One region of the Streptococcus dentasini genome, then DNA from elsewhere that is predicted to be linked to it. Evidence: predicted binding sites of a transcription regulator. Region 1 holds the regulator's gene; the other holds the start of a gene.
The links. The regulator Rex, encoded in region 1, represses fermentation and respiration genes when NADH is low (regulators of the CRP and FNR family bind a similar motif). The targets are predictions, from matches to a motif close to TTGTGAANTANTTCACAA.
Positions count from the first base shown of each region.

Region 2: the regulator Rex is predicted to act here: its motif matches at 3,988-4,005, upstream of adhE (bifunctional acetaldehyde-CoA/alcohol dehydrogenase).

Region 1 is NZ_JBRUHS010000001.1:286,708-298,133, reverse strand. Features, by position in the region: gene trmD (tRNA (guanosine(37)-N1)-methyltransferase TrmD) at 1-645, shown strand, start outside; gene ACVR1G_RS01450 (NAD(P)/FAD-dependent oxidoreductase) at 659-1,657, shown strand; gene ACVR1G_RS01445 (DeoR/GlpR family DNA-binding transcription regulator) at 1,849-2,592, shown strand; gene pfkB (1-phosphofructokinase) at 2,589-3,500, shown strand; gene ACVR1G_RS01435 (PTS fructose transporter subunit IIABC) at 3,497-5,470, shown strand; gene radC (RadC family protein) at 5,637-6,320, shown strand; gene ACVR1G_RS01425 (gamma-glutamyl-gamma-aminobutyrate hydrolase family protein) at 6,317-7,012, opposite strand; gene ACVR1G_RS01420 (redox-sensing transcriptional repressor Rex) at 7,096-7,734, opposite strand; gene ACVR1G_RS01415 (DUF1831 domain-containing protein) at 7,869-8,216, opposite strand; gene ACVR1G_RS01410 (cysteine desulfurase family protein) at 8,219-9,334, opposite strand; gene ACVR1G_RS01405 (ribose-phosphate diphosphokinase) at 9,338-10,303, opposite strand; gene ACVR1G_RS01400 (CYTH domain-containing protein) at 10,497-11,066, opposite strand; gene yjbM (GTP diphosphokinase) at 11,199-11,426, shown strand, end outside.
Region 2 is NZ_JBRUHS010000017.1:27,043-38,468, reverse strand. Features, by position in the region: partial or broken gene ACVR1G_RS10320 (LPXTG cell wall anchor domain-containing protein) at 1-316, shown strand, start outside; gene def (peptide deformylase) at 558-1,172, opposite strand; gene ACVR1G_RS10310 (Crp/Fnr family transcriptional regulator) at 1,416-2,081, opposite strand; gene ACVR1G_RS10305 (MFS transporter) at 2,161-3,333, shown strand; gene rpsO (30S ribosomal protein S15) at 3,479-3,748, shown strand; gene adhE (bifunctional acetaldehyde-CoA/alcohol dehydrogenase) at 4,141-6,810, shown strand; gene ACVR1G_RS10290 (hypothetical protein) at 7,311-7,643, shown strand; gene pnp (polyribonucleotide nucleotidyltransferase) at 8,312-10,543, shown strand; gene ACVR1G_RS10280 (SseB family protein) at 10,536-11,276, shown strand.

The DNA of each region.
Region 1 (11,426 bases):
AAGGGGCTGGTAGATATCACCTATCATAATTTTAGAGACAAGGCTGATAAAGCTCGACACGTTGATGATGAACCGTATGGTGGTGGACAGGGGATGCTGCTGCGTGCTCAACCGATTTTTGATACCATGGATAAATTATCCGCTAAAAATCCTAGAGTTATCCTGCTGGATCCAGCAGGGCGACGTTTTAATCAGGCTTACGCGGAAGAATTGGCGCAAGAGGAAGAGTTGATTTTTATCTGCGGACACTATGAGGGCTATGATGAACGAATTAAGAGTCTAGTTACTGATGAAATTTCACTGGGCGACTTTGTGCTGACAGGAGGTGAGCTGGCAGCGATGACGATAGTAGATGCGACTGTTCGACTAATTCCAGACGTTATCGGCAAGAAAGTCAGCCACCAAGATGATAGTTTCTCATCAGGATTATTAGAATATCCTCAGTATACACGACCTTATGATTATCGCGGCATGACGGTACCTGATGTTTTGATGAGTGGGCATCACGACAATATTCGTCTCTGGCGGATGGAGCAGAGCTTACGCAAAACTTTGGAGCGACGGCCAGATCTTTTAGAAACATATGAACTGAGCGAAGATGAGCAAAAGATTCTAAATAAGATCAAACAAGAAATAAATAAGTAAGAAAGGGAAATCTATGCTTGAGCAAAAGATAACAGATATTACTATCATTGGCGGGGGACCGGTTGGTCTTTTTGCGGCTTTTTACGCAGGTTTGCGTGGTATGAATGTTAAGATTATCGAATCTCTATCTGAACTGGGAGGACAGCCGGCCGTTCTCTATCCGGAGAAAGTCATTTACGATATACCAGCTATGCCGGCTGTCAATGGTTTAGAGTTGACACAAAATCTGCTGAAGCAGCTTGAACGCTTTAAAGAAACAACTGATATTTGCCTGAAAGAAGAAGTTTTGACCTTTGAGAAGACAGATGATTATTTTACTATAAAGACGACAAAGAACAAGCACTTTAGCCGTGCCATCCTCATTGCCTGTGGGAATGGTGCTTTTGCTCCTAGAAGACTGGGACTGGAATCAGAAGAGCAGTATGCTGATCGCAATCTATTTTACAATGTCCGCAACTTAGAAGATTTTTCCGATAAGAAGGTTGTAATCTGCGGGGGGGGTGATTCGGCAGTGGATTGGGCTTTGCACTTGGAACCTATAGCTGAGAGTGTAACGATTGTCCACCGTCGGGATGCCTTCCGTGCACATGAGCATAGCGTGGAGCTGCTGAAAAATTCTTCTGTAAAATTAATGACCCCTTATGTTCCTTTAGCTTTAAAAGGTGATGGCCAAGAGGTCACTAATTTAACCGTTCAGAAGGTCAAAGGTGAGGAAGAGGCGGAAATAGATTTGGATGCTCTGATTGTTAGTTTTGGATTTTCAACCAACAATAAAAATCTCAGAAACTGGGGACTTGATTACAAACGCTCCAATATACAAGTTTCACCTGTTTTTCAGACCAGTCAAGAAGGCGTCTATGCGATCGGCGATGCTGCAGACTATGCCGGTAAGGTTGATTTGGTTGCTACTGGCTTTGGTGAAGCACCCACCGCTATCAATCATGCTATCAACTATATCTACCCAGAACGCGATAATCGTGCTGTTCATTCTACGTCACTTATCAAAGAATAATCAATACTTCAGCCAAGCATAAAATCAGCTTGGCTTTTATTATGTGACTTTAGTCCGTTTCGCTCCGAAGGTGCGAAATCATAACCACCCGTCAAACGGGTGGTTATGAAAGTTTTTGGTAGAAAATGCTTGACATTGAATGAAATTAGCCTATAATGGAGATTGTAAACGATTGCAAAGGAGGTGCTGGTATTCTCAAGTCAGAACGTAAAAATCTGATTATGGCTAAGATTCATGATCAGAACTTCGTTACTTTAGATAGTTTAGTGAGCCTTTTACAGACTTCTGAATCAACGGTGCGTCGGGATTTGGACGAGTTGGAGGCTGAACGTAAGCTCCATCGGATCCATGGCGGTGCTGAAAAACTGCATAGCCTACAAGAAGAGCTCAGTGTTCAGCAAAAGTCTATCAAGAATGTTCAAGAAAAAAGGCTGATTGCCCACAAGGCTCAGAGTTTGATTGATGAAAATGAAGTCATTTTTATTGAGGCTGGAACAACAAATGAACTCTTGGTTGATGAATTGACTAGGACGGATATAACGGTTGTGACCAATTCTCCCCACCACGCTATTAAGCTGGCGGATAAGAAGATCCCCACCATTATTATTGGAGGGGAGCTCAAGTGGGCCACGGATGCCAATATCGGTCCCATCGCTTTTAATCAGATCAGTCAGTTCAACTTTGATAAGGCTTTTTTGGGAACTAACGGGATAGATAATGAAAATCTTACAACCCCTGATATCTATGAAGCTACTATCAAACAGGCTGTTATTGCTAGCAGTGAGGAGACCTTCGTGCTGACAGACAGTACCAAATTAGATCAGATAGCCTTTGCTAAATTTGCTAAGCTGTCTGATGTAACTGTGATTATTAACCAGTCTTCAAAGGCAATCGTCGATACTTTAAAAGAAAAAACGAAGGTGATAGAAGTATGATTTACACAGTAACCCTCAACCCTTCCATCGACTATATCGTTCGTCTAAATCATGTTGTTATAGGTAATGTTAACCGCATGGATAGCGATGATAAATTTGCAGGGGGAAAGGGTATTAATGTCAGTCGTATCCTGCAGCGTTTAGGTATTGATAACACAGCAACAGGTTTTATCGGTGGTTTCACAGGCAAGTTCGTTGAAGATGGCTTACTTGCTGAAAGCATTAGGACTAAATTTGTAGCCGTTGATCAGGATACGCGGATCAATGTTAAGATTAAAGCAGACGCTGAAACAGAAATCAACGGCCCTGGTCCTCAGGTAACACCTCATCAGCTGGCCCAGCTAGAGGAATTTCTTAGCAAGCTAACGTCTGATGATACTGTTGTCTTTGCAGGTTCAGCTCCGGCCAACCTTGGTAATCAGGTTTACAAACGCTTGATTCCTACTGTCAGAGAGACAGGAGCTCAGGTCGTCTGTGATTTTGAAGGTCAAATCTTGCTGGATGCTTTGGAATACCAGCCCCTTTTGGTCAAGCCCAATAATCACGAGTTGGAGGCGATCTTTGATGTTAAACTAAATGGCCTCGCTGATGTTGAAAAGTATGCACGAGAAATCCTAGCTAAAGGAGCTCAAAATGTTATCATTTCTATGGCAGGGGATGGTGCTCTTTTGGTAACACCAGAGGCCGCCTACTTTGCTAAACCGATCAAAGGAGAGGTGAAAAACTCTGTTGGTGCGGGTGATTCTATGGTAGCAGGTTTCACAGGTCAATTTGTCCGAACCAAGGATGCGGTTGAAGCGCTTAAGTGGGGAGTTGCCTGCGGAACATCAACAGCTTTCTCAGACGATCTAGCTAGCATTGAGTTTATAGAGGAAACATATCAAAAAGTAGAGGTAGAAAAACTATGAAAATTCAAGATCTCCTAAGAAAAGAGGTCATGTTGCTTGATTTGCAGGCGACTACCAAAGAAGCTGCTATTGATGAAATGATCAATAGCTTGGTGGATAAAGGAATCGTAACGGATTTTAGCACCTTCAAAGAAGGTATTATGAACCGTGAAGCACAGACATCGACTGGCTTAGGCGATGGAGTTGCTATGCCACACAGCAAAAATGCAGCTGTCAAGGAAGCAACGGTTCTCTTTGCTAAATCAGCAAACGGTGTCGACTATGAAGCACTTGATGGTCAGCCAACAGATTTATTCTTCATGATTGCAGCGCCGGATGGCGCCAATGATACGCACTTAGCCGCCCTAGCTGAGTTATCTAAGTATTTGCTGAAGGATGGCTTCGCTGATAAGTTGCGTCAGGTAACAACCCCAGAGGAAGTCATTGCGACTTTTGATCAGGCGGAAGAAGAAAATAAGGAAGAAGCCGCTGCACAGCCAGCTCAGGCTGCATCTGATGATAAGCCATTGGTTGTCGCTGTTACAGCGTGTACCACCGGTATTGCCCATACCTATATGGCCGAAGAAGCCCTTATCAAACAAGGTGAAGAGATGGGAGTTACCGTTCGTGTTGAAACGAATGGCGCGTCCGGTGTCGGTAATGCCTTAACTGCAGATGAAATCAAGCGTGCCAAGGGTGTCATTGTTGCAGCCGATAAAGCTGTTGAAATGGCTCGCTTTGATGGCAAGCAACTGATTTCTCGACCTGTTGCCGAAGGTATTAAGAAACCTGAAGAACTGATTAACACCATTTTGGACGGTAAGGCTGAAACATATACAGCAGCTCAAGGAGAGGCAACTGCTTCAACTGATGAGGGCGAAAAGCAAGGGCTAGGTTCGGCTTTCTATAAACACCTTATGAGTGGAGTATCACAAATGCTGCCATTTGTTATTGGCGGTGGTATCATGATTGCCTTGGCTTTCTTAATTGATAATATCCTTGGTGTCCCTCAAGACCAGCTTGGTAATCTTGGTGTTTACCACCAATCGGCCGCCATCTTCAAGCAGATTGGTAATGCCGCTTTTGGATTTATGTTGCCAGTGCTAGCAGGTTATATCGCCTATTCTATTGCTGAAAAACCTGGTTTAGCCTCAGGATTTGCAGCTGGCTTCATCGCTTCTAATGGGTATGCGATCAATACGGTTGCTTATTTCTCAGGTAGCAAAGCTGCTCAAAATCCCAACTTAATTCCATCTGGTTTCCTAGGTGCTCTGGTTGGTGGTTTCATTGCTGGTGGGGTAGCGCTCTTACTTAAAAAGTACGTCAAAGTTCCTCGTTCTTTAGAAGGTATTAAGTCTATCTTGCTTTTACCCTTGCTTGGTGTTGCTATTACAGGATTCTTGATGCTTTTAGTCAACATCCCAATGGGGGCCATTAATACTGCTCTCAATAACTTCCTAGAAGGCCTGTCAGGTAGTTCTGCCGTCTTGCTTGGCCTTATCGTTGGAGCTATGATGGCTATTGATATGGGTGGACCATTTAATAAGGCAGCTTATATTTTTGGGACAGGGACTTTAACTGCAGATGCTCTGGCCAATGGTGGTTCAGTAGTTATGGCGGCTGTTATGGCTGCAGGTATGGTTCCACCACTTGCCGTTTTTGTGGCAACCCGTATCTTCCCTAATAAATTTAGCCAAGAAGAACGCGATTCTGGTTTAACTAATATTGTGATGGGACTCTCCTTTATCACTGAAGGTGCCATTCCATTTGGCGCAGCTGATCCAGGACGTGCTATCCCAAGCTTTATGGTTGGTTCTGCCCTTACAGGTGCTCTAGTTGGTCTTTCTGGTATCAAACTGATGGCTCCCCATGGTGGTATCTTTGTCGTTGCCCTAACGACTAACTGGTGGCTCTACCTTATTTACGTTGCTCTTGGTGCAGTAGTGTCCGGTATCATCTTTGGCGCTCTTCGTAAAGAACAAGGAGCCTGAGACTTTCCTTATAAAAATCCTCGTTGAAAGGCGAGGATTTTTTCTTTAAGTTAATTAAGGCTCTCAGTGAGAATGATTATGCGGTTCCTATTTTTATAGAATCAACTATGCTAAAATTCTCTCTTCTTTTTTCTTATCTTACGAATTAAAAGGTAGGAGGAACTTTATGTACACTATTGAAATTCATCAGGATACTTTACGTCCCCGGGAGCGTCTATTAGCTCAAGGGGCAGAACAGTTGAGCAATCAAGAATTATTAGCAATTTTATTGAGAACTGGGACTAAGCAGCAACATGTTTTATCCTTAGCCAATAATATTTTAGAAGCTTTAGATAACCTAGCAGATTTTCGGTTGCTATCTTTGGAAGAATTACAGGCAATTTCTGGTATTGGTCGTGTGAAATCCATTGAAATTAAGGCCATGTTAGAATTCGCTAAAAGAGTTAACCAAGCTGCGAACACTTCGGGGGAACGTATTGTTTCCAGTGAGCAGCTAGCAAAGAAAATGATTGCTGATTTAAGGGATAAACGTCAAGAACATCTTGTTGCTCTTTATTTAGATACACAAAATCGTCTGATTAAGCAACAAACAATTTTTATTGGCAGTGTCCGTCATTCAATTGCTGAGCCAAGGGAGATTTTGCACTATGCCTGCAAGGTTATGGCAACCTCACTTATCATTGCCCATAACCATCCGTCTGGACAGTCTAACCCTAGTCAGCATGATATCACCTTTACGAAAAAAATAAAACGATGCTGTGATGATCTGGGGGTAGAACTCCTAGATCACATCATCGTTGGTTCAGGTAGTTATTATAGCTTTCGAGAAGAAACGGACCTTATTATTTAAAGTTCATTGACAAAATAGTTGAAGAGTTCCTGATCGGCTTTTCGGTTACCAATAAGCAATTCCGGGTGCCATTGCACACCCATGAAGTGGATGTCGGGGTGATTAGATTCAACGGCCTCGATCGTTTGATCGTTTGGATCTTCAGCAATAACATCCAAAAAAGGAGAAAGTTCCTTGATACTTTGGTGATGAAAAGAATTGATAGAGCTTTGAGTACCATAAATCTCAGCTAACCTAGTATGATCTTTAACCGCCATATCATGATAGAGGTAGTCTGACGGTTTATCTTGCCAGTGATTCTCTATTGCTTGATTGAGACTGCCTCCCAAGGCAACATTCATCAGCTGGGTGCCGCGACAGACAGAAAAAATAGGTTTTTCTTGACGAATTGCCTCATCAATAATCGCAAATTCAAAATCATCTCGACGCCGCAAAAAATCATTATCGCTAGCTTGATTCACTTCGTGATAAAAGTCGGGATCCACATTTTGACCGCCGATTAAGAGGACTTTATCAACCATAGAGATATAGGGCTTGGCATCTTCTATTTTTCCAATAGGGAATAAAAGCGGGAGACCGCCGGCTTTTTTGACACCCTCAACAAAGCCTGTTGGAGCGTAGCTCCAAGGAATATCATCATTGGGATTGGGTCTTTCATTAGTAGTAATGCCGATAATAGGCTTTGATTTCATAGGCAACCTCCTAGATAAGAATTGGGTAACATAAGTCGAAAATAGGATTGGGGTTCTGGAACAGTCATGTCAATGTTAGGTAATTATTGGCTCTGATTCATAAAATACAGGAGGGTTTGTAACTCACTAGTTAAATCAACATACTGGACAAATACGCCCTTAGGAAGACTAAGGTTAACAGGTGAAAAGCTAAGAATACCTTTGATACCAGATTGGACTAATTGCTCTGAGACCTCCTGCGCCTTAACACTGGGAACTGTTAGAATGGCGGTATGGCAGTCAGCACCATCCAAGCGATCTTTTATAGTCGAGATACCATAAATAGGAATATCGTCATCGGTTTTTGTGCCTACAAGTATATTATCATCGGTATCAAAAGCCATAATAATCTTCATTTTATTGCGTTCATGGAAGCGGTAGTGGAGCAAGGCTCGCCCCATATTCCCGCAGCCTACCAAAGCTACATTTGTGATAGAATGGTCGTGAAGAATATCGGCAAAAAAATTCATTAATTTTCTAACATCATAGCCAAATCCTCGGCGCCCTAATTCTCCAAAATAAGAGAAGTCTCGACGAACGGTGGCAGAGTCAATCCCAATCGCTTCAGCAATTTGCTTAGAGCTAGCTTTTTCAATATTTTCAGCATAAAAACGTTTGAAAGTTCTATAGTAAAGCGACAAACGTTTGGCCGTAGCCTTAGGAATAGATTTATCAATAGCCATAGAAACTATATCTCCAATCCTTTTAGAGTTCAATACTACCTTAATTGTAGAACAAGTTTGTGAAAACTGCAACAAATTAGTGATAAAAAAATCCTATGATTATCATAGAATTCTTTTATCGATTCACAAAAAGACTAAATCTCCGTTTTAGTGAACACATCGCGCTCAACCAAGCTATCCATTAAGAAATAGAATTTATCTTGAATAATACGCGTTTTATCCGTCTTAAAAATGTTAACCTGCCGCAAGCCAGACTGATCCGTAATAATAAGTTTGAAAGATTGTAAGTCCTTATTGATCGTAATTTTAAGTGGGAAGCCGTTACCAGAATTTGGAATTTCCTCCAAAAGGCGATTCAGTTCGTAGTGGCCTAGCTTGTTCTGGGTAAAGGTCATATCACCCAAGGTGTACTTCTTAAGATTAGGGTTAATAGAGTAGCTGTAGTGACAATCAGGAAGATAGATCGTTTTTTCAAAAGCCATAATTATTTGATAAGCTCCTTTATTTGATGGGCTAAAAGCTGTAGGTCTTCAGCTGTATTTAATTCTGAAAGACTAATGCGAATAGATTCTTGCAATCTTGGTGAATCAGCTCCGTACAGAGCTGTTAGAACATGGCTAGGATCGACTGTACCTGCAGTGCAGGCAGAACCAGTCGAAACTGCAAATCCAGCCAAGTCCAGCTGTGTTAGTAACAGTCCATTATTGACATTAGGAAAGCCAATATTGATGACATGGGGCATAGCAGTATTCCCACCGTTTAGGTAATAATCAAGGCCTTCTATCTTGGATAAGAAGATTTGACGCAGTTGACTGACCTTTTGGAAATTTTGTTCTAAATACCCTTGGTTTTCTCTAAGCGCTTGAGCCATACCAGCGATACCAATTATATTTTCAGTGCTGGCCCGCTTCTTATTTTCTTGTTCGCCACCGTGCAGTAGGCTATCCATATAATGAGGCTGTGCGTAAAGGAACCCCACTCCCTTAGGACCATGAAATTTATGGGCAGAAGCAGAAAGAAAATCGATACCCAGCTGCTCTGGAATAATTTTCACCTTGCCTATAGCTTGAACAGCATCAACATGAAAAACAGCTTGGTGATCTGCTAAAATTTTACCGAACTCAGCGATGGGCAAAAGAGTGCCAGTTTCATTATTAGCAAACATGGCACTGACTAATATAGTGTCCTCGCGCAAGGCCTTAGATAGGGAATTTGGTGTAATCTGACCGTTTTCATCTGGCTGTAAGTAAGTAACTTCAAAACCAAAGCGCTTCTCAAGATATTGCATGACATGCAAGACAGAATGGTGCTCAACAGCGGTTGTAATAAGGTGTTTCCCTTTATCTTGGTTGGCCAGAGCATAGCCCTGAATCGCCATATTATTACTCTCAGTACCGCCAGATGTAAAGATAATTTTATTAGCCTGACTACCTAAATACTGTGCAATGACATGACGGCTGTCCCTCAGTAATTGGTTGGCCTGCCGCCCGTAGGTATGAATGCTGGAAGGATTTCCAAAAGTTTCGGTCATCACTTTTGTCATAGATTCGATAACACCTGGGGTTAGTGGAGTTGTCGCAGCATTATCGAGATAAATCATTTGTTAAACCTCACTGTCTGCAGTGTAAGTAAAGAGTGGACTGAGTGGTTGGTGGTTATGGATACGGGTGATGGCATCTCCAATCAGTTTGCTAGCTGAAATATAGGTGACGTTACTGCTGATTCTCTCTTTAGTTACAACAGAATCAGTAACAAGAATCTCTTTGATCGGAGCAGCCTCTAAGATATCAGCTGCTCCACTAGCAAAAAGACCGTGGCTGGCTACAGCATAGATTTCAGAAGCTCCCTCACGTTCAACGATTTTAGCCGCTTCGGCAAAAGTTTTACCGGTATTTAGGATATCATCAATAAGAATAGCTTTTTTACCGGTAACTTCACCAATGATGTAGCCTTCTTCGCGCTGGGCATCATCCTGAGCATAGTCAATAATAGCAATAGGAGCATTTAAATATTCTGCCAAACTGCGCGCTCGTTTAATACCAGAATTTTTAGGACTAACTACAACGACATCAGAACCCGTAAGCTCTTTATGAGCATAATGATCCGCAAATAAGGGAACAGTGAAAAGATTGTCAACAGGAATGTCAAAGAATCCCTGAACTTGAACCGCATGCAGATCAAGTGTTAGAATACGATCGGCTCCTGCCTTGACTAACATATTAGCAACTAGCTTGGCTGTGATTGGCTCACGACGTTGAGCGATGCGATCTTGGCGAGCGTAGCCAAAGTAGGGCATGATAACATTAACCGAGTTTGCGCTAGCTCGGTTGCAGGCATCAATCATAATCAATAGCTCCCAGAGGTTATCATTGACAGGAAGACTGGTAGATTGGATAACGTAGATATCAAAACCGCGTACACTTTCTTCAATATTAATCATAATTTCGCCATCTGAAAACTGCTTAGATGACAATTTGCTGAGAGGAATGCCAGATGCCTTGGAAATTTTTTCAGCAATTGCGGTATTAGACGTTAACGAAAATAATTTTGGGGTGCTCGCTGCTGCCATAGTAAAAATAGCTCTCCTTGTTCTAACTGCAAAGCTCTCGGTTCTTTTAGATTGTCTAGATGAGATTATAATAGTCCCATAATAAAAAATCAGACTGATAAAGCGCCAAGAGCCATATGTTAAAAGTTTACCTTCTTCATTGTATCAAAAAAGGCTGATTTTTTCAGCCTGTCTTTACTATTTTAGTGTAAGATTAGTTAGTTTTTAAGGTTGAGCAAAAGCGTGCCACCTTGCTTTTAGCATATTTGAGATCAATACCATGCTCAGCTAGAAAAGTTTCGAAATCTGCTTTCCCCTGTTGGGCCTCTTTGACTTCTAATTCCAACTCGTAGTCAATTCGGCCGGAATAGTTATTTTTATCGAGAGCCATGAGACCAATTGGCGTTTCTTTCTCACGTCGAATAGTTGTTAAATGACCTAAATTTTTGAGCTGGCCACAGTTAATACCGTGTTGAATCAGCAAATCTTTTATGGCATTGTCAGGAAAATCACAGGATTCAATAATCGTACGTGCTTGTTCGCGTGATAAATCGAGGTTATGCTCCAAAGTTCCCACTGGCTCAGGGATCTTTAGGGTCATTTCAGCCCTCTTATCAAAAGTGCGAATCCGAAGGGACAGGCGCTTTTGACGCATAGTAAAATTATCAGTGTCAAAGTAGTAGTTGGTTTGGGTAATTGGAAGGATGTGCGAAAAGAGAGCTTCCATGCGCTGAAACTCTGCCTTATTGAGCATAGTTTTATATTCTATTTCCAAGTGGTTCATATCATGATTTTCCTTTGCAGACCTATTTATGGTATAATACTGATTAAAATAATTCTATAAAAAAGTGGGGGTTTTTACAAGATTTGACTGTAAATGCCCCTTGTAAAAACAGGAGTTTAACAAAAAATAATTATGGAATGGGAAGCCTTTTTAGACCCCTATATTCAGACTGTTGGCGAATTAAAAATTAAATTTCGTGGTATTCGTAAGCAGTTTCGTAAACAAAACCGCCATTCGCCAATTGAGTTTGTCACAGGCCGCGTTAAACCTATTGAAAGCATCAAAGAAAAAATGGCTCTCCGTGCGATTAAAGAGAAGCACCTAGCAGAAGATATGCAGGACATTGCTGGTATTCGTATC
Region 2 (11,426 bases), on a different contig from region 1:
CCAGATGAAGCGGATAGCGGTTGGCACCTTTGCGAACACGTATATCAATACGATTAACGGCGTGACTTACAGTTCGAATATGGTTAAGACGACGACACCGGAGGATCCAGCCGATCCTACGCCGCCGGCACCGAATCGTAACCGTCTGCCGCTAACGGTGAGCTATTACCTTGAGGACGCAACATCGCAGCCAGCAAGGGCCAGTCTTTTACCACAGACGGGCAGTCAGGAGAGTGCTTATCTGCCGCTCTTAGGCTTGAGTGCGATTTTAGCTAGTCTTGGTTTGGCAGGGATGCGCCGTAGGAAGGAAGCATAATGGCTAGAAGTTATTAGGAGCTAGTCTTGGCTCATATACGATAGGTCTGCAAGAAAAGCCCTCGCTGGGATTAAACTCAGCGAGGGCTTTTTGGGTGTGTGTCTACTGCAATAGGTGACCTATCTTAATATCTAGACATAAAAGGAATGGGAATAAAATGAACAGCGTTCATCACGTGAGATGAGATCCGGGGAACCTTTTGAGATTGGAGAAAGGGGGTAGGACAAAAGTCCAACCTCTTTTACTCTATAATCAGCATCCCTTCCTTGATAGCGAAAGGGTCTTTTTCGTTGATGCGGTCGTAGAACATAATCCCGTTAGTGTGGTCAATTTCATGTTGAACAACCATAGAATTGTAACCGCGTAATTTTATCTTTTGTTTATCGCCATTTTTATCGTTATATTCAACGGTTACGCGCGAGTGCCGAACAACATAGCCGGGAACTTCACGGTCGACAGATAGGCAGCCTTCTCCGTCAGCCAAAGCCGCATCCTGAACAGAGTGGGAAAGGATTCTCGGATTATACATAATCTCTTGGAGGCTATAGGGCTGAGCTGGTGGATTGCCTTCCTCGTCTTCTGGATTTGGCACCAAAACAGCGATGATTCGTTTGGAAATATCTAGCTGAGGAGCAGCGAGGCCAACACCTCCACGCAGTCCCATCTTTTCGGCCATCACCGGATCTTGGGAATTTTTAAGGAACTGCATCATCTTTTCTCCCAGAATAATATCCTCATCTGATAGGGGCAGTTCAACCTCAGCTGCCTCTTGGCGCAGGGTCGGATTACCCTCGCGGATAATATCAGACATATCAATCAAATGACTAGGTTTGATAAGTTTATCTTGTATAGACATGAAAATGTGAACCTCCTTCAAGAAAAACAGCCCCTTCTAGCTAGAGAAGGCGGTCTTTCTGACTCTTTTTAATTAAATGAAAACCAAAACCAGATATGGCGTCAAAACCAGCACTAAGAAGCTAAATTAAGGCAAGAATTTTTAATATCAGCCATATAGTTTTGAATTTCAAAGAATATTATGCTTGTATCTTGATAAGATTAGTATAGCACGAAAAATTTTAGAAATAAAGCTACCAATCTGCTAGTTCTGAATCACTAGACTTTCTAACTCCAAGCGTTCTCGAATACGGTACGTTTTAAAAGCAGTCCTTTCAATGATTCCCTGATCCAGAAGCTGTTTGACCACCCGTCCTAAATGACGATAGGAGGTTCCAAAAGCATCAGCCAAGACACTGGGCTGCAGCTGGAAAATTCCTTCCTCTTCATGGCTCAGAATGTAGGTCGCTAAACGTTCCTTGACGGAGTATGAGATATTGGTTGAAGAGATGATGTTTTGCTGTTCTAATTTTTGGGCCAGCTGGCGGCCAATCTGATAGAGCAGGAGTGGATCTTGATAGACCTGCTGCCGATTTTTGAGCGGCAGTTGAACGACTCGGCTGGTTTCCAGAGCAATGACTGACGATACACTATCTTGATTGCTCATCAATTCAATATCGCCAATTAATGTAGGCTCGGTCTGCGTTTCTAGGATATGTTCTTTGCCGTTAAAGAGTCGCCTGACAATCTTTATATGTCCTTCGATAAAATAAAAAAGGTGCCCCAGTGTCTGCCCTTGCTGGCAGATGGCTTGCCCTTTCTTGTAGGTGACCAGCTGCAACTGACTGATATAGTGCTCAGGAAAGATCTGGTAAAGCTTATATTTTGTTAAATAGTATTTTAGTTGATGATCTGCCACCCTAGCCTCCATTTTAGGACGGATGTCCTATTTTTTAAGTCCGCTTTTCATTATACTGGAGAGGTTAAAGTTTTTCAAGAATGGAGTTAGCATGAAATTTACGATGGAGAAAATCAGCCTTCTGGCCTTGTCCTTGATGCTGGTATCAACCTATGCCATTTCCCCAGCCTTACCGGCAATGATTAAAGCTTACGGGAGTCAGGGTATCAGTTCTGATAAAGTAGAGTTATTAATTTCTTTACCCTCCTTTGCCATTATTGCTGTTTTGCTGATGACGCCCTGGCTGAGCCGCCTTTTATCTGAGCGCTTGATGATTGTAGCGGGTCTCTTGTTGCTGTCCCTAGGTGGTATATTTACCATTTTTAGTCAAAATTATAGCTTAGTCTTTTTATCCCGCCTAGTTTTGGGGGTTGGTATCGGTCTTATCAATGCGCGTGCTATCAGCATCATCAGCCAGCGTTTTACGGGGCGAGAGCGCATTAAAATGTTGGGATTGAGGGGGTCCGCAGAAGTGCTAGGTTCTGCTCTTTTGACCTTTATTGCTGGTCAGCTTTTGACGCTGTCATGGTCGGCTGCCTTTGCTATCTACGCCTTGGGATTTATCATCATGGGTCTTTACCTGCTTTTTGTCGGTCCAGATAAGTCCAGCCAAGAATCAGGTTCACCTAAGGAAAGAACTGCTCCCAGTCCTCCTCTCTCTTGGCGGCAGCTAATCTATATTCTCTCCCTTGCTCTTTACGCTGGCTTCGTTATTTTAATCAATTCTGCTAACACCCTGCGTATTCCAGTGATAGTGTCTGCTTTTAGGCTCGGGACTGCCCAAGATGCCAGTCTGATACTCAGTTTGATGATGCTGATGGGAATTGCAGCGGGTGCCTTGTTTAGTAGTCTGGTTGCCTATTTTAAACGGTCTCTGCTGACTCTTGTTCCTCTTGTTTTAGGGCTGGGTCTCTTGGTAATGTGGCTGTCTCACAATCTTTTCTTCCTTAGCTTAGGCGCTCTGCTGACTGGCTTTGTCTACAGTTTAGGAGTGACCTATGTCTTCAACCTCCTGTCTGAAACGATCCCTAAGCAACAGCTGCACACAGCTACGACTCTAGTGCTGCTGGGCTGTAATCTTGGCGGGGCCTGTGCCTCCCTAGCTCTGCGTGTAATCGCTTATCTGACACCTTCACTGACAGCAGCCTTTGCTGTTTTGGGCTTGCTCAGCCTGGGATTAGCAGCCCTGCTGTTTCTAATAAGGCATGTCAGATCTGTAAACTAGCTCCATATATCAATAATCTCGTATGGTTGACGCTGTCTGGCTAATTTGTTAGAATAGAGAGGTCGCAAAGACAAACTAACTTCTTCTTGGTTGTAGGAAGGCCAAAACCTACCACTCGGATGAAGCAATAAAAGGAGAAAAAGATATGGCAATTTCAAAAGAGAAAAAAAATGAAATTATTGCTCAATATGCTCGTCACGAAGGTGACACTGGTTCTGTAGAAGTTCAAGTAGCAGTGCTGACTTGGGAAATCAACCACCTCAACGAGCACATTCAGCAGCACAAAAAAGATCACGCAACTTATCGCGGTTTGATGAAAAAAATCGGTCACCGTCGTAACCTTTTGGCCTACCTTCGTCGTACTGATGTTAACCGTTACCGCGAATTGATTAAATCACTGGGACTTCGTCGTTAAGATTGGGTCTTTGATTTAAAGATAAGGGTTGGACAAAGTCCCAGCTCCTTAAAAAGTGGCTGTCTTATTTGAACCCTAACTTTAAGATAGACGCTCGGACTCTCTAGAAATAGAGGGTCTTTTTTCTTACTATTTACTAAGTCTGATCATGTTTTTGTGTCTAAACAGCTTTAAAGACGGGGCTCTAAACCACTATCGAAGATGCTGGATTTGATTGGCTAAAGTGCTATCTCAAAAAAGTGTGATTTTTTTCACAAAAATGCTTGACATTATTCCAAAATAGGGTAAACTTAATAAGTGAAGAAAGTCACAAACTTTTAAAAGAGTAAATTTTCAAAAAGTTTCCGAGACATTCTTTTTAGAAAAACACTAATCATTTGGAGGAGACCTTAATGGCTAAAGAAACGAAGGCAGCAGCAGAAAAAGTTGAAGAACTAGCGCAGGAATACACCAGTTCCCTCATCGACAAAGCCTTAAAAGCTGAGCAAGAATATGCGACCTACACCCAAGAACAGGTTGATAAAATTATTGCAGCGATGGCTCTTGCTGGTTCAGAAAGTTCTCTGCAACTGGCCAAAGAAGCTGTCGAGGAAACAGGTCGTGGTATCGTTGAAGATAAAGATATAAAAAACCATTTTGCTACTGAAAATATTTACGAATTAATTAAACATGAAAAAACAGTAGGCATTATCGGCGAAGATAAGGTTAAAGGTCAGGTTCACATTGCGGCTCCCCTAGGTGTTATTGCGGGGATTGTCCCAACAACAAATCCCACTTCAACAACCATGTTCAAGAGTTTGGCAGCCTTAAAGACACGCAATGCTATTGTCTTTGCCTTCCACCCATCAGCTCAAAGTTGTTCTGTTCATGCAGCTCAAATTATGTATAAAGCTGCCATCAAGGCTGGCGCACCTGAAAATATTATCCAATGGATTGAAACGCCTTCTATTGCCAACACAAACGCCTTGATTACCAATAAGAAAATTGCTGCAATCTTAGCAACAGGCGGCCCTGGTATGGTCAATGCGGCTCTTAAATCAGGTAACCCTTCAATGGGGGTTGGTGCTGGTAACGGTGCAGTCTATGTTGATGCGACAGCTCATATTGACCGTGCTGTCGAAGACCTTCTTATGTCAAAACGCTTTGATAACGGTATGATTTGTGCGACAGAAAACTCTGCTGTTGTTGAAGCTCCAATCTATAAGGAATGGCTCAAGAAAATGCAAGAAAAAGGTGCCTATTTGGTGCCTAAGAAGGACTACAAGAAACTGGAAGAATGCGTCTTCAATGACCATCATGGAGTTAATGGACCGGTAGCTGGTATGTCTGCCCGCTGGATTTGTGAGCGCGCTGGTGTGGATCTACCAGAAGGCAAAGATGTTCTCTTGTTTGAATTAGACGCCAAGAATATCGGTGAAAAGTTGTCCTCTGAAAAGCTATCCCCTCTGCTTTCTGTATACAAGGCTAAAGACCGTGAAGACGGTATTGAAATTGTTGAAGCCCTTCTTGACTACCAAGGTGCTGGACACAATGCGGCAATTCAAATTGGTTCTCAGGCTGACCCATTTGTAGCTGAATATGGTGATCGCGTAAAAGCGTCCCGTGTTCTGGTCAACCAACCGGATTCCATCGGTGGTATCGGTGATATTTATACGGACGCCTTGAAGGCAAGTCTGACATTGGGAACAGGATCATGGGGGAAAAATTCATTGTCACACAATCTATCAACTGGCGACCTCTTGAATGTTAAAACAGTCGCAAAACGTCGTAACCGCCCTCAATGGGTACGCCTGCCGGAAAAAACTTACTATGAAAAGAATGCTATTTCCTATCTACAAGATGACTATGAACCAATGCGGCGTGCTCTGATTGTAGCAGACCCTGGTATGGTACAGTTCGGTTTCGTTGACACGGTTTTGGGGCAATTGGCGCTTCGCGATGAAAAGGTAGTTACCTCTCTTTATGGCACGATCAAACCAGACCCAACTCTGGGACAAACGATTGAAATTGCTAAGCAAATGCGCGACTTTAAGCCAGATACTGTTATTGCTATCGGTGGTGGTTCAGCTATTGATGCGTCTAAGATTGCCCGTTTGATTTATGAAACATCATTGGACCGCGAGCCAGACTTTTTGGATAGCTATGAGCAAGTCAGTGCCTTCTTCCTTGAGTTGCAACAAAAATTCATCGATATCCGTAAACGTATCGTTAAGTTCAAACACCAAACGGAGACCCGTCTCTTCTGTATTCCAACGACATCCGGTACAGGAGCTGAGGTTACACCGTTTGCCGTTATCACAGACGACTTTACTCATGTTAAATATCCTCTGGCTGATTACGAGCTTGTGCCACAGGTTGCTATTGTTGACCCAGAATTTGTTATGACAGTGCCTAAACGCACAGCAGCCCTCTCAGGACTCGATGCTCTCTCCCACGCTTTGGAATCTTACGTCTCTGTCATGGCTTCTGATTTTACTCGCCCATGGTCGCTTGAAGCTATTAAGCTGATCATTGAAAATCTGGAAGATGCCTACAACTACGATCCGAAAAATCCGACACTTCGTGGGGAACAAGCCAAAGAAAACATGCATTATGCGTCAACAATTGCTGGTATGGCCTTCGGTAATGCCTTCTTAGGAATCAACCACTCGCTTGCCCATAAAACAGGTGGTGAGTTCGGTCTGCCTCACGGTTTAGCCATTGCCATTGCTATGCAGCATGTTATCCGCTACAACGGTGTTGCAGGCAACGTGAAACGTTCTGTCTATCCGCGTTATGAGGAATACCGTGCTCAGCGTGACTATGCTGATATTGCCCGTGCTCTTGGTCTTAAAGGCAAAACGGATGAAGAGTTAGTTGAAGCGCTGTGTCAGCGGATTGACAAACTGATGAAGGCTATTGATGTTGAACCTAAATTGTCGGCTAATGGTGTTAGTAAGAAAGACTTTGAAGCGGCTCTTGATCGCTTAGCGAGTCTGGCTTATGATGACCAATGTACACCAGCTAATCCGCGTCAGCCATACATTGAAGATATGAAACAACTCTTGATTGATCAATTCTAATCGAAATTACTAGCACCTAAAGAAACAGCTTAAAGAATTAGTATTCCTTTTAGAAAGTCCAGTGGACCCTTTAAGGGGTTGCTAGTGAGTGTTGGCTGCCAGTGCAGAAAAAATAATAAGAAAAGCAAGGGTCTTGCCCTACTCCCTCATATAGTGAATAGTGAAAATCTAAAATTCACAGGCACTCTGGGGGAGTTTTCTTATGCTCAAAAACAGCGTGAGATTGGGCAAAAACTCGTCCAGTATCTCTGTCTTGAAGCAAGCTCCTGATGCAGTGGTTAGGAGCAAGACTTGTTGGCGATGCCAACTTAATCTTACCCCTGTACAATCTCCATTAAGCGCCTTAGCACCAATGAATCACTGCTGACTGGCTTCCTTTTGCCAGCAGGTTAAGACAAAAAACGAAACGAATGGGGACACCGTTAATCTTATTTCCATTCCCTATATCCTAATGGTATCTATTTGGGTGCTATAACACTGAGGTGTGCTATAATAAGTCCATGTTATTTTATTTTATAGTGGGCTTGATTTTACTGATGCCGGTTTTAGGCCTCGTTTTTATCGGTCTAGCTGTCAGCCCGAAAGTAGGTAATATCAGGTGGGTGATGCTAATTGGTTTGCTACTGTTTGCCCTGTCTTTCTATAGTCTCTACTTGAAAATTGATGTCCTCTTTTTTAGTTTCTTTGCACTAGGTCCCTTTTTATTTGGCTTGGGCCTGCCCGTCAGTCTTTCGTCAAGTAAACGTCTTCAGGCCGGTCTATCCGGCCTTGGTTTGCTTCTCCTTTTTCTGGGAATGCTCCTTATTATTGCTAATATGCTTAACCATATCTAGGAGAGTGGGATTCAATCGGTAAATCGTAATAAAATTGCGATTTCGATTTTCTTCGCTCTCTCATTTTTAGGCTCAGACCTCTGACACTTTCCTGTTTTTAGGTGGCAGGCGTTTGGCAGTCTGGGGATAGACTGCCAAACGCTACTGGAACATTTTGACACTTGCAAAGTTCATGGTATTAGATAACCTGAGGCTGAGATAAAAGTTCTCAACCTTATTTATTTGGTCAATTTTCTTCGCTAGGCTCAGTGGTTAGTTAGATATCCCTATCCCTTGTTATACAAGTGATAGCTCCAACAGTTTGGGGAATTGTTGGAGGATATCCAATTCTATGAACGTTAGTTCATGTCAATTCCTAACCAACTTTGCGGAAGTGGGACAGCGAAAGCAAATTCTTCGAATTATTGATTTCTGTCCCATTCTCAGCTATCATTTACGTGGTTGTTAAACAGTCCAGTGGACTATCTAAGAGGCACCTGAAAATGGGACTGCGCCTCGCGATAAGGACTGCCAACCACTGCGTCAATGGAATATGCTAAAGAGTCTGGATTTTGTCTCAGTCCCTTTTTCTTCATCCTAAAAGCCTTAAACATATCAGTAACCTTATCATTAGTCACTATTTGTGGTAAAATAGAAGCGATTCTAATTCTGGTAAAAGAGGTACTCTAATGGCGAAACAAACCTTCCAAATGACCTTTGCAGGGCAACCCTTGGTGGTGGAAATAGGTCAGGTAGCCAAGCAGGCTAACGGCGCTGCTGTCATCCGCTATGGCGAATCAACGGTGTTCAGTGCTGCCGTCATGTCCAAAAAGATGGCAACGACAGATTTCTTTCCCTTGCAGGTTAATTATGAAGAAAAAATGTATGCGGCCGGAAAGTTTCCGGGTGGCTTTATGAAGCGGGAAGGTCGCCCGCCAGCAGAGGCGACACTAACAGCCCGCCTTATCGACCGACCTATTCGGCCCATGTTTGCAGAAGGTTTTCGCAATGAGGTGCAGGTGATTAATACAGTTCTATCCTATGATCCTGATGCTAGTGCTCCTATGGCGGCCATGTTTGGAAGCTCTCTTGCCCTGTCAATTTCTGATATCCCTTTTAATGGCCCCATTGCCGGTGTACAAGTTGCCTATATTGATGGTGAATTCATCATTAATCCTTCTACTCAGCAGAAAGAAAATTCTTTGCTGGAACTAACAGTTGCTGGGACAAAGGAAGCCATCAATATGGTAGAATCTGGCGCTAAGGAATTGCCGGAAGAAATTATGTTAGAAGCTCTTCTTGAGGGTCATAGTGCGATTCAGGAGCTGATTGCCTTCCAAGAAGAAATTATCACTGCTGTCGGACAAGCAAAAGCTGATATCGAGCTCTTGCAGGTAGATGAGGCCCTCAAGTCTGAAATCATTAAAGAGTATAATCCTGCTCTGCAAAGAGCTGTTCAAGTAGAAGAAAAACTAGCGCGTGAAGAAGCGACTCAGGAAGTTAAAGATAAGGTTATAGCGGCTTATGAAGAGCGCTATGCAGATCATGAGGATTATGAGCGTATCATGCGGGATGTCGCTGAAGTTTTAGAGGAAATGGAACACGCAGAGGTGCGTCGCCTCATTACACAGGACAAGATTCGTCCTGATGGCCGTCGTATTGATGAGATTCGTCCTTTAGAAGCGGATATAGACTTTCTGCCGCAAGTTCACGGTTCTGGTCTCTTTACTCGCGGTCAGACGCAGGCCCTGTCAGTTCTGACCCTAGCGCCTATGAGTGAGACCAAGATTGTTGACGGTTTGGATCCCGAATATCGCAAACGCTTCTTGCATCACTATAATTTTCCGCAGTATTCAGTTGGCGAAACCGGCCGCTACGGTGCTCCCGGCCGTCGTGAAATTGGCCACGGAGCCTTAGGTGAGCGTGCTCTAGCACAGGTCTTGCCTAGCTTTGAAGACTTTCCTTATGCCATCCGTTTAGTTGCAGAAGTCCTAGAGTCCAATGGTTCTTCCTCCCAAGCTTCTATCTGTGCTGGGACCTTGGCACTCATGGCTGGAGGTGTCCCTATCAAGGCGCCGGTGGCTGGAATCGCTATGGGCCTTATTTCAGATGGCAGCGATTATACAATTCTGACTGATATTCAGGGGCTTGAGGATCACTTTGGTGATATGGACTTTAAGGTAGCAGGGACGCGCCAAGGAATTACTGCCCTGCAAATGGACATTAAAATCTCAGGAATCACGCCGAAGATCCTGCAGGAAGCTCTTGCTCAAGCAAAAAAAGCCCGCTTTGAGATTCTTGATGTCATTGAGACTACTATTTCAGAACCCCGTCCAGAATTGGCACCGACAGCTCCTAAAATCGATACCTTAAAAATTGATGTGGATAAGATTAAGGTGGTCATCGGTAAGGGAGGCGAAACCATTGATAAGATTATCGAGGAGACCGGTGTTAAAATTGATATTGATGAAGCCGGCAATGTTCAAATCTACTCATCAGATTTAGCAGCCATTGAGCAAGCTAAGAAAATTATTGCTGATCTAGTACGTGAGGCTAAAGTTGGTGAGGTCTACCACGCTAAGGTCATCCGCTTAGAAAGCTTTGGAGCCTTTGTCAATCTTTTTGAGGGGACGGATGCCTTGGTGCATATTTCAGAGCTGGCTTGGCAGCGTACGGAAAAGGTCGAAGACGTTGTCAAACTTGGCGACGAAGTCGATGTTAAAATCATCAAAATTGATGATAAAGGGCGCGTCAATGCTTCGATAAAAGCCCTGCAGCCAAGGCCCAAAAAACAAGAAGAAGCTACTGAAAGCAAGAGATTTCACCGCAAGAAACACCGTGGTCATGAGGAACATGGTCATCCAGCCACCTCTCTCCAGTCAGCAGAAAACCGAGAACAAGAAGGTAAGCATCATGAATAAATTTAACTCAGAAATTGATTTTGCTCTGCGCAATTTCATCGCTAATCCGGAAAATTTTTTAGACGGTTTAACCTTGGTCAACAGTCTCCACTCTATTCCTGTAATTGCCAGCAGCCAGCCTTATGCTATTGCAATTGAAGGACAGAAGGTTGTTCCAGTTTTCACTAATAAGTCAGATTTGGATCGCTTTAAAAAAGAGCATCCTAGCGCCAAACAGCAGGAATGGGTTGAGCGTCTCAGTATAGAAATTTTAGAGGAAGCTGTTGTTAACCGTCTTCATGGCCTAGTTTTCAATATTAAGAAGGCTGGTGACTTTGCAAATTCAACAATCTTTAAAAGTAGTGAAATGATCCAACTGATTAACACCTACACGACCCTGCTCAACGATGTCTTAGGTGAGGAAAATCAAAGTCGTCCAGAGTTGGAGCGCCGCTACTTTGTTCCAGTAATTATTTTGGCAGATGAGACCGGCGGCTATCAGCGTAGTTATCCGGCCTTAGCTATTGAAGGAGCAGATTACATTCCAGCCTTCTCCAGTATTCCTAGCTTTGCCAAATGGTATAATAATGGTGAGTTGGGCTACCCTTTTCGCGCTGCCAAGGGGATGGTAATGACGTGGACGATAGACGAAATTGCTCACCCTGCTCAAGGAGAAAGCGGTGTGGGAAATACGCGTGGTGTAGTCCTCGATCCTCTCAATGAAATGCAAAGACTCGTGGACTGGACAAGCTAATTAGTGCTTATGAGAAGGTGCAAGGGAAAGTCTCGCTGTCTCTGTATTTAGATAGGAGATTTTGAGTGCTGTTTCTTCATATTTATCGATGAATCTGGTCAAAAGTGGCTCAGCTGTTAGTGTTTTTAGTACTTACAGATTGTAAGATTC